Regions from separate parts of the Chryseobacterium sp. TQ-BC-N36 genome, predicted to be linked through region 2. Evidence: riboswitches for the same ligand, from Rfam matches in the RefSeq annotation. Region 2 holds a riboswitch; the other holds the start of a gene.
The links. A riboswitch is a leader RNA that binds a small molecule or an ion and turns the genes downstream of it on or off. The one in region 2 is predicted to bind S-adenosylmethionine.
Positions count from the first base shown of each region.

Region 1: another riboswitch for S-adenosylmethionine. It lies ahead of AC3FI7_RS18950 (alpha/beta fold hydrolase); the one in region 2 lies ahead of AC3FI7_RS18200 (SusC/RagA family TonB-linked outer membrane protein).

Region 1 is NZ_CM178175.1:4,203,167-4,210,661, forward strand. Features, by position in the region: gene AC3FI7_RS18925 (AAA family ATPase) at 1-238, shown strand, start outside; gene AC3FI7_RS18930 (four helix bundle protein) at 301-585, shown strand; gene AC3FI7_RS18935 (DUF58 domain-containing protein) at 718-2,040, shown strand; gene AC3FI7_RS18940 (OsmC family protein) at 2,068-2,487, shown strand; gene AC3FI7_RS18945 (MGH1-like glycoside hydrolase domain-containing protein) at 2,566-5,181, opposite strand; SAM riboswitch class I at 5,370-5,478, shown strand; gene AC3FI7_RS18950 (alpha/beta fold hydrolase) at 5,538-6,485, shown strand; gene AC3FI7_RS18955 (ACT domain-containing protein) at 6,482-7,495, shown strand, end outside.
Region 2 is NZ_CM178175.1:4,055,414-4,062,908, forward strand. Features, by position in the region: gene fabD (ACP S-malonyltransferase) at 1-745, shown strand, start outside; gene AC3FI7_RS18180 (GYDIA family GHMP kinase) at 756-1,661, shown strand; gene pckA (phosphoenolpyruvate carboxykinase (ATP)) at 1,789-3,405, shown strand; gene AC3FI7_RS18190 (hypothetical protein) at 3,456-3,893, opposite strand; gene AC3FI7_RS18195 (type II 3-dehydroquinate dehydratase) at 3,962-4,369, opposite strand; SAM riboswitch class I at 4,615-4,714, shown strand; gene AC3FI7_RS18200 (SusC/RagA family TonB-linked outer membrane protein) at 4,797-7,495, shown strand, end outside.

The DNA.
Region 1 (7,495 bases), 150 kb from region 2:
AGAAAACCAGTTTTTATATTTGGGAGCTTCCCCGCGGGCTTCCCTGGCACTTCTTACTGCCGCAAAGGCATTTGCAGCTATCAGAGGAAGAGATTTTGTGACTCCTGAAGATATTAAAGAGGCAAGTTATGCTGTGTTGAGACACAGAGTAATTGTATCTCCTGAAAGAGAAATGGAAGGTCTTACTGCAGATGAAATTATCCGTCAGATTTTAGAAGGAATAGAGATTCCCAGGTAGATAATAGTTGGCAGGTAGCAGGTGATAGTGGTGAATGTTTAATAGTTACAAAATTATCATATATGGCAAATTTTAAAGAGCTTTTAGTTTGGCAGAAATCGATTGACTTTGTTACTGAAATCTATAGAATTACTGAAGCATTTCCCAAAACCGAAATCTATGGATTAATATCACAAATCAAACGAGCCGCCATTTCTATACCCTCCAATATTGCAGAAGAAAACTCAAGAAGAAGTAAACCTGATTATCTGCAATTTTTAAAAATATCAAGAGGTAGTTGTGCAGAAGTAGAAACACAATTAATTATTTCAAAAAATCTCGGTTTTTTAATGAAGATGATTATTTGAAACTAAATCAGGAGATTATAGATATATCTAAAATGTTGAATGGACTCATTTATTCTCTACAATAATAATGAATATAAAAAAGCTAATAAACGACCACCTAAAACCTTTCATCTGCAACCTGCAACCTAACCAATGAAAAACTTATACATCAATACCCGTTTCTTTTTTACGCTCATCGGAGTAGGGATACTGTATGTTCTGGCATTTTTCTTTCCGGTGCTGATGTGGGTAGCCCATATTGCGCTGTTGATTTCTTTTCTGGCAGCAATGGTAGATTTTCTGTTGCTTTTTAATCAAAAGAATGCCTTACAGGTGCAAAGAATTTTGCCGGAAAAATTGTCCAATGGGGATGAGAATTTTGTAAAAATTGACATCAAAAATAATTACAGCTTTACCCTATCTACTAGGATTATTGATGAAATTCCGTTCCAGTTTCAGAAAAGAGATTTTCTGATTAAAAAACAGATTGCTTCAGGAGCAAATACATTTTTTCAGTATTCATTAGAGCCTAAAGAAAGGGGAGAATATCATTTTGGAGGTTTGAATGTTTACGCATCATCACCATTGGGATTCATCTCAAAAAGATTTATTTTCCAGAAAGATGCCATGCTGCCTTCTTATCCGTCTTTCATTCATCTCAGAAAATATGAGCTGATGGCCATTCAGAGTGAGTTTTTATTAGGTGGAATCAAGAGAGTCAGAAAACTGGGACACACCATGGAGTTTGAGCAGATCAAAGAATATGTTCCCGGAGATGATATCAGAACGATCAACTGGAAAGCAACATCAAAAACAAACCGCCTGATGGTTAATCAGTTTCAGGATGAAAAATCACAGCGCATCTTTATGCTGATAGACAAAGGAAGGACGATGAAAATGCCTTTCAATGGATTAAGCCTGCTGGATTATTCCATTAATGCAACCATGGCATTGTCTCATATCATTTTGAGAAAAGGAGACAGAGCCGGAATGATGACTTTTTCTAAAAAAGCTGAAAATAAAATTGCTGCTGATAATAAATCCGGACAATTGAAAAAAATCTCAGAAGCACTCTATAATATTAAAACTGATTTCTTTGAAAGCGACTTCAACCGCTTGTACCAGGATGTAAAATATTCTATCAATCAAAGAAGTTTAATTTTGCTTTTCACGAATTTTGAAACCCTGGACGGACTGAACCGCCAGCTGAAGTATCTTCGCGGAATTGCGAAAAACCATTTGCTGGTAGTTGTATTCTTCAAAAATTCTGAACTGCAGACGCTGATCAACAAAAATCCTGAAAATATGCAGGAAATCTATGATGAGATTATTAGTGAAAAATTCGAATTTGAAAAGAAACTGATCATCCAGGAACTTCGTAAATATGGGATCTATACCGTATATACACTTCCTGAGAATTTGAATATCGATGTTATCAATAAATATCTGGAGATAAAAGCGAGAGGAATTTTATAACTTTGCAGAAGCAATAAGCAATACAAAATGAAAATTACACTTAACAGAATAAACGACGATTTTTTATTTGAATGTACCAATGCTCAAGGAAATTCAATTCTTTTGGATAATACTTCCCAGCCGGGAGCAAAAGGAGTTTCTCCAATGGAAAGTGTACTGATGGCAGTGGCTGGATGCAGCGGAATTGATGTAGTTTCTATTTTAAAGAAGCAGCGTCAGGAAATCAAAAGTTTTCAGGCAGAGGTAGAAGGAGAAAGAGTACAGGTAGAAGATGCGAAACCTTTTAAATCCATTAATGTTAAATTTCTTTTGGAAGGAGAAATTGATCCTAAAAAGGCACTAAAAGCTGCGGAGCTTTCTTTTGAAAAATACTGTTCTGTATCAAAAACTTTAGAACCGAATGTAGAAATCGGATATGAGGTATATGTGAACGGAGAAAAAATTTAATCTCTCATTAAAAAAAATAGAAAAGCCGGATGATTCATCCGGCTTTTCTATTGCCTATTACTAATTACTCATTCTCATCTAGAAGGTAAGTCTTGGTTTTATAAGTTTCGCCACAGTGGCAGTCCATCCTGTCTGGTGAGAAGCCCCTACACCCCGGCCGTTATCTCCATGAAAATATTCAAAGAATGTGATATAATCCCTGAAATGTTTATCATAATTGAACTTCGGATTACCTCCATTGAAGGCCCGCTGCCCATGCTCATCTTTTAAGAATATCGAACAGAGTCTTTTGCTGATATTCTGAGCCACTTCATCAAGATTTTTTTTATCACCGCTTCCCGTTGGAAGTTCTACTTTCAGGCTGTTTCCATAATAATAGTGGAAACGCTGCAAGCTTTCTACAATCAGAAAGTTAATAGGAAACCAGATAGGGCCTCGCCAGTTGCTGTTTCCGCCAAACATCCGGCTGTCACTTTCTGCTGGCGTATAGTACACTATATTTTCAGTTCCATGTACTGAGAATATAAAGGGATTTTCCTCATATACCTTAGACATGGCCCGGATTCCGTAAGTACTTAAAAATTCTTTTTCGTCAAGCATTCTGGTCAGAACTTTAGTAAGCCTGTTTTTGCGGAGGATACTCATCAGATGTTTTCTTCCGTGGCCTTCCTCATCCCAGTGGGAAACAAGTTTCGTGAGCTCCGGTTTATTTTTTAAGATCCATTCCATTCTGCTTCTGAAATTAGGCATCTTTTCCAATAAACGGTGGTCTACAATCTCAACGGCAAACATGGGGATCAAACCTACAATACTTCTTAATCTCAAAGAAACGCTGTCTCCGTTTCCAAGCTGAAGCACATCATAGAAAAATCCGTCCTCCTCATTCCAAAGACCCTTTGTTCCTTCACCGAGATTTTCCATAGCTTCAGCGATGTAAAGATAATGCTCAAAAAACTTGATCGCCATATCTTCATATACCTGATAATATTGAGCAAGTTCCATTGCAATGCGCATCATATTCAATGCATACATGGCCATCCAGCTTGTTCCGTCAGCCTGTTCAAGATGTTGGCCATCCTTTAATTCTATATTTCGGTCAAAAGCACCGATATTATCAAGGCCAAGGAAGCCCCCGCCAAAGATATTTTTGCCGTTTTTGTCTTTTCGGTTTACCCACCATGTGAAATTAAGAAGCAGTTTCTGGAATACTTTCTCTAAGAATAATAAATCCGGTTTTCCATTATTTTTTTCATCAATTTTAAAAACACGGAAGCATGACCAGGCATGCACAGGCGGATTTACATCACTCATATTCCACTCATAGGCAGGAAGCTGTCCGTTAGGATGCATATACCATTCTTTGGTAAGCAATAAAAGCTGTCCCTTAGCAAATTCAGCATCAATGATAGAAAAAGGAACACAGTGAAATGCCAGATCCCACGTCGCATACCATGGATATTCCCATTTGTCAGGCATGGAAATAATATCCTTGTTGTGGAGATGATTCCATTCCGTATTTCTTACATATTCGTTGAAGTTTCTTGGAGCTTCAAAGTTAGGATCTCCTTTTAGCCATTTTCCAATATTGTAATGATAGAATTGTTTATTCCAGAGAAGCCCGGCAAAAGCCTGTCTCTGAACATTTCTTTCATCTTCACTGACGGTATCATTCTGAATTTCGCTATAAAACTCTTCAGCTTCGGCTTGCCTTACACTAAAAATAGTATCAAAATTTTCAAAAGGTTCATCTTTTTCCTCAGGACATAGTCTGAATTCAAAAACTTTTGATTCCCCTGAACCCACAGTTTCATCTATAAGGAAAGAGGCTTTTGTTCCTTTTTTTTCAGGATTTATGGTGTTCGTTTGATGGGTAATAAAATTATTTATCCCATCTTTGAAATAGGTGTTTTCAACAACGGGAGCTCCATAAAGCTTTGAAGTATTCGTCTCATTATCACAAAATGCAGTTTCTGCATTTGTATTTCTGGAATAAAGCTTTTTGATTGAAATACTGTCATGGACTATAGTAATGCTTCCGTCATGGGAAGCACTCAGCTCTGCCTTGTAGGTATTATATCCCCATTTCCAGTTATTTCTGAACCATACAGTAGGAGCCACCACTATAGGGGCATCATGCTGGCTTCGGTTGCAGATCGTTACTCTGGCCAGAATATCATTGTGATCGGCCTTACAGTATTCAATGAAAATATCGAAATACTCATCATTATCAAAAATACCGGTATCGAAAAGCTCATATTCAGGTTCTTTTTTGCCGCGTTTTCCATTCTCAATAAGAATATCATCATACGGAAACTCATTGATCGGATATTTGTAAACCATCTTCATATAGCTATGAGTAGGTGTATTATCCAGATAATAAAAGATTTCTTTGATGTCTTCCCCATGATTTCCCTGAGGATTGCTCAAACCAAAGAATCGTTCTTTTACCATTTTATCTTTCTTGTTCCAGAACGAAAAGGCAAAACATAAAAGCTGCTTTACATCAGAAATTCCGGCAATACCTTCTTCACCCCAGCGGTAAGCATAGCTTTCAGCATTATTATGATTGGTAAAATTCCAGGCATTCCCGTTCGGGCTATAATCTTCGCGTACATTTCCCCACTGCCGGTTGCTTACATAAGGTCCCCAGTTTTTCCATTTGGTATCTTGTAATCTTTCTTTTTCGGCGGTCATATCTCATCATTTTTCCATACGAAGTTAGTTTTTTTGACAGGTAATTCCAATTTTTTTCATCTGAATAATTATTAATATGGGCTTGAAATACTTGTATTTAAGGGCTTTTTTAAATATTAAAATAATTTTTTTTTGAAATTGAAAGAAAAGAATTACCTTTGCACCATTCGTTCATTCAAATATTGAAAATGTTATCAAGAAAGGTTGAGGGATTAGACCCTATGAAACCTTAGCAACCCTTTGCGCAAGCAAAGAAGGTGCTACGTTCTACCAAAAATAATTTTGGACAGATAACTCACTGAAGTTCTTTTCAGCCATTTCCTGTGGCATTTTCAATTGTATTAAACATAATAGAATTGAAAACAGAACTAAACTATATTAATCTTACGTATCAAACTTATTCCCAAAAGGAATACAATATCTCATTAAGCTATCAGCTTTTTGGGAAAGATCTGTTTACAGCGCCCGTCATTTTAATCAATCATGCTCTTACCGGAAACTCAAATGTGTCCGGAGAAAAAGGCTGGTGGAAGCAGCTGGTAGGAGAAAATCAGATTGTTGATACCGATCAATATACTGTTCTGTGTTTCAACATACCCGGAAACGGTTATGACAATTTTTTAATTGAAGACTATGAAGACTTTACCCCTTCAGATATCGCTGCGATATTCCTGAAAGGGCTTGAAGCTTTACAGATCAAAAAACTATATGCCATTATCGGAGGCTCTCTGGGAGGAGGAATTGCCTGGGAAATGCTTGCCCAGCAGCCGGATCTCGCAGAGATATTTATTCCCATTGCCTGCGATTACAGAACGCACGATTGGCTTCACTCACAATGTCTGGTTCAGAAATTCTTATTAAATGATAAAGAAGAACCATTACAGAAAGCGAGAATTCATGCCATGTTGTGTTACAGAACACCGCAGTCACTCAATGACAGATTTCAAAACCAATATAACCAGGAAAAACAGCGCCTGGAATCAGAAGACTGGCTGATTTATCATGGTAATGCTCTAAACGAAAGGTTTAGTTTAAAAGCTTATAAACTGATGAATCATCTCCTGATGAATATAAATGCTGATGAAACAGCACTGGAGAACATACAGGCACGAATGCGCATGATCTCCGTAGATTCAGACTTATTTTTCCCGGCTTCTGAAATCCGGATGTGTTTTGAAAACTTAAAAGAGAAAAATAAGGATGTTTCTTATCACGAGATCCAATCTATACACGGGCATGATGCCTTCCTAATGGAATATCAACAATTAAATAATATCATAAAAAACATTTTACAGGAAAAATGAAAAATGCTAACGAAATAAAATTTTTGAAGAACAGATCAATCGTCAAATTTGAAGGAGAAGATTTCCTGGGAGAAATAGGGATTGACGGACGAATTTTTAAAGCGCTTACCTTAGCGCGTATCAGTGTAGGAGTAATTTCTCAACAGGCCATCGAAAACGGAATTTCTATTCTGGTTCACGAAAACGATGCCGAAAAGGCAGTGGCTTGTCTTATTGATGAATTTGAAGCAGAAAGAAAGTCAGGAAAAGTTTCCCAGATCTATAGTATCAATAATGTTTCTGTGATCGGTTTTGTAGCAGAAGATTTTAATAAAGTCTTTGCTGAACTGGCAAGAAATAATGTTTTTCCGTTGCTGTTAAACCAGATAGCAGGCGAAAACAGAGTTAATATCGTAGTGACTTCTTCGCAGGATGAGAAAACAAGAAATATTATAGAATCTGAAATTTTCAAAAAGCCCAAGACGGTTCATCTGGCCATCATTGGTCACGGAAATGTAGGAAAAACCCTGATAGAGCAAGTACTTGAATCTGCTGAAGAAATTAAAAAACGTAAAAAAATAGACCTTAAAGTAGTTGCGGTAGCCAATTCAAAGAAAATTGCCTTCAACAAAAAGGGGTTTGATGCCAATTGGGGGGATGAGGTTTTGACAGCGCAACATCCGTCCAACGTTGAAGAATTAATCAATTTCTCCAACGAAAACCAACTTGAGAATCTAATCGTTGTGGATAATACGGCAAGCAAGGATTTTGTAAAAAACTATCATGCTTTAGCAGAAAACGGATTCGATCTTGTTTCTTCCAACAAGATTTTCAATACTCTTCCGATAGAGGAGTACAGAAAACTAAGATATACGTTGAACAAAAATAACAGACGTTATCTGTATGAAACCAATGTAGGTGCAGGATTACCATTAATTGACACCATCAAATTATTACATCTTTCAGGAGAAAATATAACCAGAATTAAAGGCGTATTCTCCGGAACGCTAAGTTATGTTTTCAATAATTTT
Region 2 (7,495 bases):
TATTATGTTTAACGGAACAGATGCGGATCTTAAGAAAACAGAGGTTACCCAGCCTTCAATATTTATACATTCAGTAGCAGCATTAAAAGCAGTAAATGGTCTTGGTGCTGAAATGGTAGCAGGACACTCTTTAGGAGAGTTTTCAGCTTTGGTTGCCAACGGAGTTTTATCCTTTGATGACGGCTTGAAATTGGTTTCTGAAAGAGCTAAGGCAATGCAGGAGGCTTGTGATGCGAATCCAAGTTCTATGGCTGCGATCTTAGGGTTAGATGATGCGAAAGTAGAAGAGATCTGTGCGCAGATCAGTGGAATAGTGGTTCCGGCAAACTATAACTGTCCAGGCCAGTTGGTAATCTCAGGAGAAACACCAGCTGTAGAAGAAGCTTGCGTAAAGCTGAAAGAAGCAGGAGCTAAAAGAGCTTTATTATTACCTGTAAATGGCGCTTTCCACTCACCATTGATGCAGCCTGCACAGGAGAGATTGGCTGCAGCTATCGAAAAAACGAAATTCAGAAAAGCAACGATTCCTGTATATCAGAATATTACGACTACAGCGGTAACCAATCCTGATGAGATCAAACAAAACCTGATTGCACAGCTTACCGGTCCTGTAAAATGGACACAATCTGTTCAGAATATGATTAAAGACGGTGCTTCTAACTTTGTAGAAGTAGGGCCGGGAAAAACCCTTCAGGGATTGATCAAAAAAATTGACGGATCAGTAGAAGCTGCTTCTGCCATCTAATTTAAAATATATGAGTGCGATATTTTCACCGGGCAAGCTTATGCTTACTTCAGAATATTTCGCAATCGATGGAGCTCTTGTCTTAGCGGTACCTACCAGGCTCGGACAAGAGTTTTTTTTTGAAGAAACGGATGATAAAAATTCTCTGATTATCTGGGAAGCCTATCATCAGAACATATTATGGTTGAAGGCTGTCATTGATTATAAAACCTGGCAGGTTCTGGAAACCAATATTCCATCAAGCGCTGAATTTATCACTCAAACCTTAAAGAATGTTCAGCAGCTTTCTCACATTAAATTCAAAACCGATCTTACTTATCACTTAAAAACGAATCTTCAGTTTCCTGCAGACTATGGTTTAGGGAGCAGCTCCACACTGATGACCAACCTTGCGGAATGGGCAGAGATTGATCCTTTTCATCTTAATACCATCAGCCTGGGAGGAAGCGGTTATGATATAGCTGTGGCAAAAGAAAAATCTGCTGTCCTTTTCCAGAGTAAACCTGAGATTAAATATGAAAAGGTCAATTTCAATCCTTCTTTTAAAAATGAACTGATTTTTATTCACCTGAATCAGAAACAGGACAGCAGGGAAGGAATCCGTTTTTACAAGTCAAAGAAGAAGTCCCAGGAACTGGTTAATCAATTTTCGGAAATCACAAAGAAAATAATGTTATGCGATGAATTGGAAAATTTTTCCGAATTAATGATGATTCATGAGCGAAAAATAGCTGATTTTCTTGAAATTCTCACAGTTAAAGAGAGATTATTCCCAGATTGTCCCTCATTTGTCAAAAGTTTGGGCGCATGGGGTGGAGATTTTGTAATGAGTGCAAAATTTGGGGGCTATAAGAACTATTTTTGGGAGAAAGGTTTTCCTGCAGTTTTTGAATGGTCAGATATAATTAATTTATAATCAGTAATTTACAAAACCGTTTTTTTGTTTGCCATTCTGACTTATATCAGTATATTTAAACCACCTTTAACAAATAATTAATATTATTTTTGTTGAAAGCAATAAAGAAATAGAAAATATAAGTAAAATGAAAAACACTAAAATCATCCATGATTTAGAAAAATTAGGGATTAAAGGAAACTATGAAGTAGTGTATAATCCTTCTTATGAAGAATTATATCAGGCTGAAGTTTCTCCTGAAAATCAAGGATTTGAGAAAGCTGAGCTTACAGAATCTGGCGCGGTATCAGTAAAAACAGGAATTTTCACAGGTCGTTCACCTAAAGACAGATATATTGTTCAGGATGATGTTACAAGAGATACAATTTTCTGGGATGGTAAAGTAAATTTACCTACTACTGCGGAAATTTTCGGGTCTTGTAAAGAACTAGTGATGAATCAGCTTTCTGAAGCTAAGAAAATTTATGTTGTGGATGCTTTCTGTGGTACGAATGCAGATACAAGACTTAAAGTAAGATTTATTGTTGAAGTAGCATGGCAGGCGCATTTCGTTACCAACATGTTCATTCGCCCTTCTCACTATGAACTTGAAAACTTCGGTGAGCCGGATTTCACCGTAATCAACGGATCAAAAACAACAAATCCTAACTGGGAGGCTCAGGGACTGAACTCTGAAAACTTCATTATGTTCAACCTTACTGAAAGGTTACAGATCATCGGAGGTACATGGTACGGAGGTGAAATGAAGAAAGGAATGTTTGCCATGATGAACTATTACCTGCCGTTAAAAGGTATGGCCTCAATGCACTGTTCTGCAAACGTAGGAGAAAAAGGTGATGTGGCTTTATTCTTTGGCCTTTCAGGAACTGGTAAAACTACCTTATCAGCAGATCCTAAGAGGTATCTTATCGGTGATGATGAGCATGGATGGGATAATAACGGAGTATTCAACTATGAAGGGGGATGTTATGCCAAAGTAATTGACTTATCGGAAGAAAAGGAACCGGATATTTTCAGGGCTATCAAGAGAGATGCACTTCTTGAAAACGTTGTGGTAAACAATGGAGTAGCTGATTACACAGATGGATCAATCACAGAAAATACAAGGGTTTCTTATCCAATCTATCATATCAATAAAATTGTATTGCCTTCTAAAGCAGGTCATGCTAAGAAGATTGTTTATCTTTCAGCAGATGCATTCGGTGTACTTCCTCCGGTTTCTATCCTGAACGAAGATCAGGCTCAATACCACTTCCTTTGCGGATATACATCAAAATTAGCCGGAACAGAAAGAGGAATTACGGAGCCGGAACCTTCTTTCTCACCTGCATTTGGTGAAGCATTCCTTACACTGCACCCAACAATGTATTCTAAAACACTGATTGGTAAAATGCAAGAACATGGTGCTAAAGCCTATCTGGTGAACACTGGTTGGAATGGTACCGGGAAAAGAATTTCTCTAAAAGATACGAGAGCAATCATCGATGCAATCATTGACGGTTCTATTGAAAACGCTCCTAAAACTCAGGTTCCGATCATGAACCTGGAAATTCCTACTGAATTACCTAATGTTTCTACGGGGATCTTAGATCCAAGAGATACATATGAAAATGCTTCAGAATGGGAAGAAAAAGCAAAAGATCTTGCTTCAAGATACATCAAAAATTTTGAGCAGTACTGTGATACTGAAGAAGGTAAGAAGTTAGTTGCTTCGGGGCCTCAGTTACAGGAACAGACTATCTAATAGTTATCAATAAGCATAAAAAGCCTCATCACTGATGGGGCTTTCTTTTATTAATATTTTTTACAGTTCTTAATCAACTCATTCTGTTCATCCAGTTTTAGGACTGTTGATTTGATTGATGCTTCAGTTAGATGTTTTATGATCATAAAATGTTTTGAAGAAAAATAGGATTCTTCATTCAATATTTTATCCAGATATTTTGGAGTGGTAAATGTCAGCCAATATTTTTCTTTATTGGAAAGTTCAATAGTGACTTCTATCGCATCAGATTCGGTATTCTCTATTTCATCATCAATATGGATGGATACAATTTTCGGCTCTTTCTCCAAGCTGAAATAAAACTTAGGATACCATCTGAGTTTTCCTTCATCATTACAGATTTTTATATTTCTCGGATTTGTTTCCTCAATAACATAAGATTTTCTCTTTGTTAATTGATTGGAGTAGTTTCCAATAGCATTACAGTAAATTTGATCCTTTATCTTCATTAATTATTTTATAACCATAAACATCTGTGAGAGCCTGTGCAATCCAGGAGCAAATAAAAAAATGTAAATTATTTTAAACTTAGTAAAGCTAATCGATATCCAGCCATCCCAAAGCCGGATAAAACAGCATCACTATTTGCCGCTGTTACAGATTTCTGCCTGAACTCTTCTCTTTTGTAGATATTGCTGATGTGAACCTCAACCTTGGGTTTTCTGATATTTTTTAAACAGTCTGCAATCGCATACGAATAATGAGTATAAGCCCCAGGATTGATCACAACTGCATCAAAGTCATCTTCCTGAAGTCTGTTGATAAGCTCTCCTTCAATATTTGACTGGTAATATTTTAATTCATAAGAGGTAAACTCGGATCTTAAAACTTCCAAATAGCTTTCCATGGAGACGTTACCATAGATTTCCGGTTCTCTTGTGCCTAACAGATTGAGGTTAGGGCCATTGATGATCAAAACTTTCATACCATAAAATTAAAAACTTTTTTCCATTAAGTCTCAAAAAAAACTCTAGGGAATCTGCTTTTTTTTAATTGAATTATTGATAATGATATTTATCATGTTTAAGAAAATGATAATGTGCTTAACTCGTTAATGTCATGGAGTTTATTCAAAAATTAAGTTAATTTCTGAAAATTTATCATGAAAAATAAATAAGTCTACTTGTTTTGTAGACTAAAAGTTTTTAGCTTTGCAGACATATTTCGATCGGCTTATAAAGAAAGATGGAGGGAACTGACCCTGTGAAATCTTAACAACCTACCTGTGGAGGCAAGGTGTTACATTCAGCCTTTTAAGGGAAAATAAGCATTTGGTTTTCGTATTTATCGATGCCCTTTGCTGAATATTCGGCAAAGGGCTAAATTTTAATATATGATAAATAAAATTGATTATGATTAATAAAAATTCATTTAATTCTAAAGTGTGGATCCCTCCGGTTGCTGCATTTTTTCTTGGAATTGCCAGCGTACAGGCACAGAATTCCAGGCTGAAACAAGATAGTCTTCATGAAAAAGAAATTGATGAAGTAGTGGTGGTAGCCTACGGAAAAGCAAAAAGAAACAGCTATACCGGTTCTTTGGCTACGATTTCCAGCGATAAGATCAATAACAGACCTGTAACCAATATTACCAAAGCATTAGAAGGGCAGGTTGCAGGAATTCAGACGACAAGTGCATCGGGCCAGCCAGGAGCCGTTTCTACCATACGGATCAGAGGAATTGGCTCAATAAGCGCTTCCAGTGATCCTTTATATGTAGTGGATGGGATTCCTTTTGACGGTAACCTGAATTCTATAAGCCCAAGCGATATAGAATCTATCAGTGTGCTGAAAGATGCTACAGCAAGTGCTTTGTATGGTTCAAGAGGAGCAAACGGGATTATCATTATTACTACAAAATCTGGTAAAAAAGGAGAATCAAAAGTTAATTTTAACATCAGTCAGGGATTCTCCGGAAGAGCAGTAAAAGATTATCAACAGGTCAGTACGGATCAGTATTTCCAATTATACTGGGAGGCATTGAGAAACGGATATCAGTCTGGTAAAGTGAATGCTCAGCAAGCTGCTCAGATGGCTACTGACAATCTTGTTTCAACACTTGGTATCAATCCTTATGGAACGGCCTATCCAAAACCGGTAGGAACAGATGGAAAGCTATTGCCCGGCGCTTCACCACTCTGGAATGATGACTGGAGAGATATTTTACAGAGAGTGGCATCAAGAAATCAGGTAGATCTCGATATCAGCGGGGGAAGTGAGAAAAGTAACTACTTCTTTTCCCTTGGTTATCTGGATGACAAAGGGATGGCTATTGAATCTGGTTTTAAAAGGTATAATACCCGATTAAAGGTCAATTCTGAAGTTAAAAAATGGTTGAATGTTGGGGTAAACTTAAGCTATACTAACAGTATTCAGCAGGCGCCGACTTCCTCGGATTCAAAGGCCAGTAATATCATCAATGCGGCAAGATTCATTCCTTCATTCTATCCTTATTATGAAAGAAATGCAGATGGAGCTTATGTTTTGGGCGCAGATGGAAATCCGGTTTATGATTTTGGAAAATACAGGCCTACCAATGCTCTTCAGAATCAGAATGCCGCTGCGACCCTGCCATTAGATAAAAACGAAAATAAAGAAGATAACTTCTCAGGAAAAGGATTCATGGAATTTACTTTCCTGCCGGAACTCAAATTCAAAACGAGTTTTTCTGTTGATCTGGTGAATTATAACGGACATTATTATTCAAATCCACTGCTTGGACAAGGGGCTGAAATTGGGGGTTCGGTGACGAAAACGAATACCAGAACGCTTTCGTATACAACCAGTAATATTCTGACGTATGATAAAAAGTTTGGAAAAAATCACATTAATGCATTAGCAGGACATGAATTCTATAAGTACGATTATCAGACGATTTCCGGGACCAGAAGCCAATTTTCTCTGCCATACTATTATGAGCCGGACGCTGCTTCTCTGCTGGGAAGTTTCAGTGGAAACAGCAATAAATTAAGCCTGTTGAGTTTCCTGGGAAAAGTTGAATATGATTATAACAATACCTATTTCCTATCTGCATCAGGAAGGGCAGACAGCTCTTCAAGATTTGCGAAAGATAACAGATGGGGGAGATTCTGGTCAGTAGGAGGTTCATGGAAAATATCCAATGAAGAATTTGTTAAGAGCTTGAACGTCTTCAATCAGTTGACATTACGTGCCAGCTATGGAGGTCAGGGAAATGACAAATTGCTTAGACCTAACGGACAGCCGCTTTACTATGCATATCAGGAATTATATCGATTTATCAGCCTTGGCGGAGAGCCGGGCACAACGCTGGAAAAGACATTTACCAATAATGTGAAATGGGAAACCAATCTTAATTTAAATGTTGGATTGGAGTTCGCGATTCTGAATAACAGAATTAAAGGAAATATCGAATACTTCAAAAGAAAAAGCCAGGATCTTCTGTTCAATATGCCGGTGGCGCCATCGCTGGGAATCAGTGATTATCCTGCGAATATCGGAACAATTCAGAATACAGGGTTTGAATTTTCATTATTTACAACGCCAGTTAAAAATGATGATTTCCAGTGGAATGTAGATGTGAATCTGAGTACTTTAAATAATAAAGTGACCAAGTTACCCGGAGGTTCTTTGGTTGTAGGAACTAAGTTGCTGACAGTAGGAGGCTCAGTATATGATTTCTTTATTCCGGAATGGGTAGGAGTAGATCCGAGCAATGGAAAGCCTTTGTGGAAAACAGTTACTACCGATGCTAACGGGAATTCAGTGGAAGGAACTACTTCAGAATATTCTAAAGCAACAAAACTGCTACAAGGCTCTGCATTGCCTAAACTGACAGGGGGAATCAGTACCAGTATTACTTATAAGAATTTTGATTTTTCAGGATTACTGACATTCAAAATCGGCGGAAAAGTTTTAGATACCGATTATACCTCCATCATGCATAACGGAAGTTCGGGAGGACGAGCATGGAGTTCCGAAATACTGAACAGGTGGACGCCTGATAATCCTTACACAGATGTTCCTGCATTAAGTACAACAACGAATAACTGGACATCAACCTCTTCAAGATT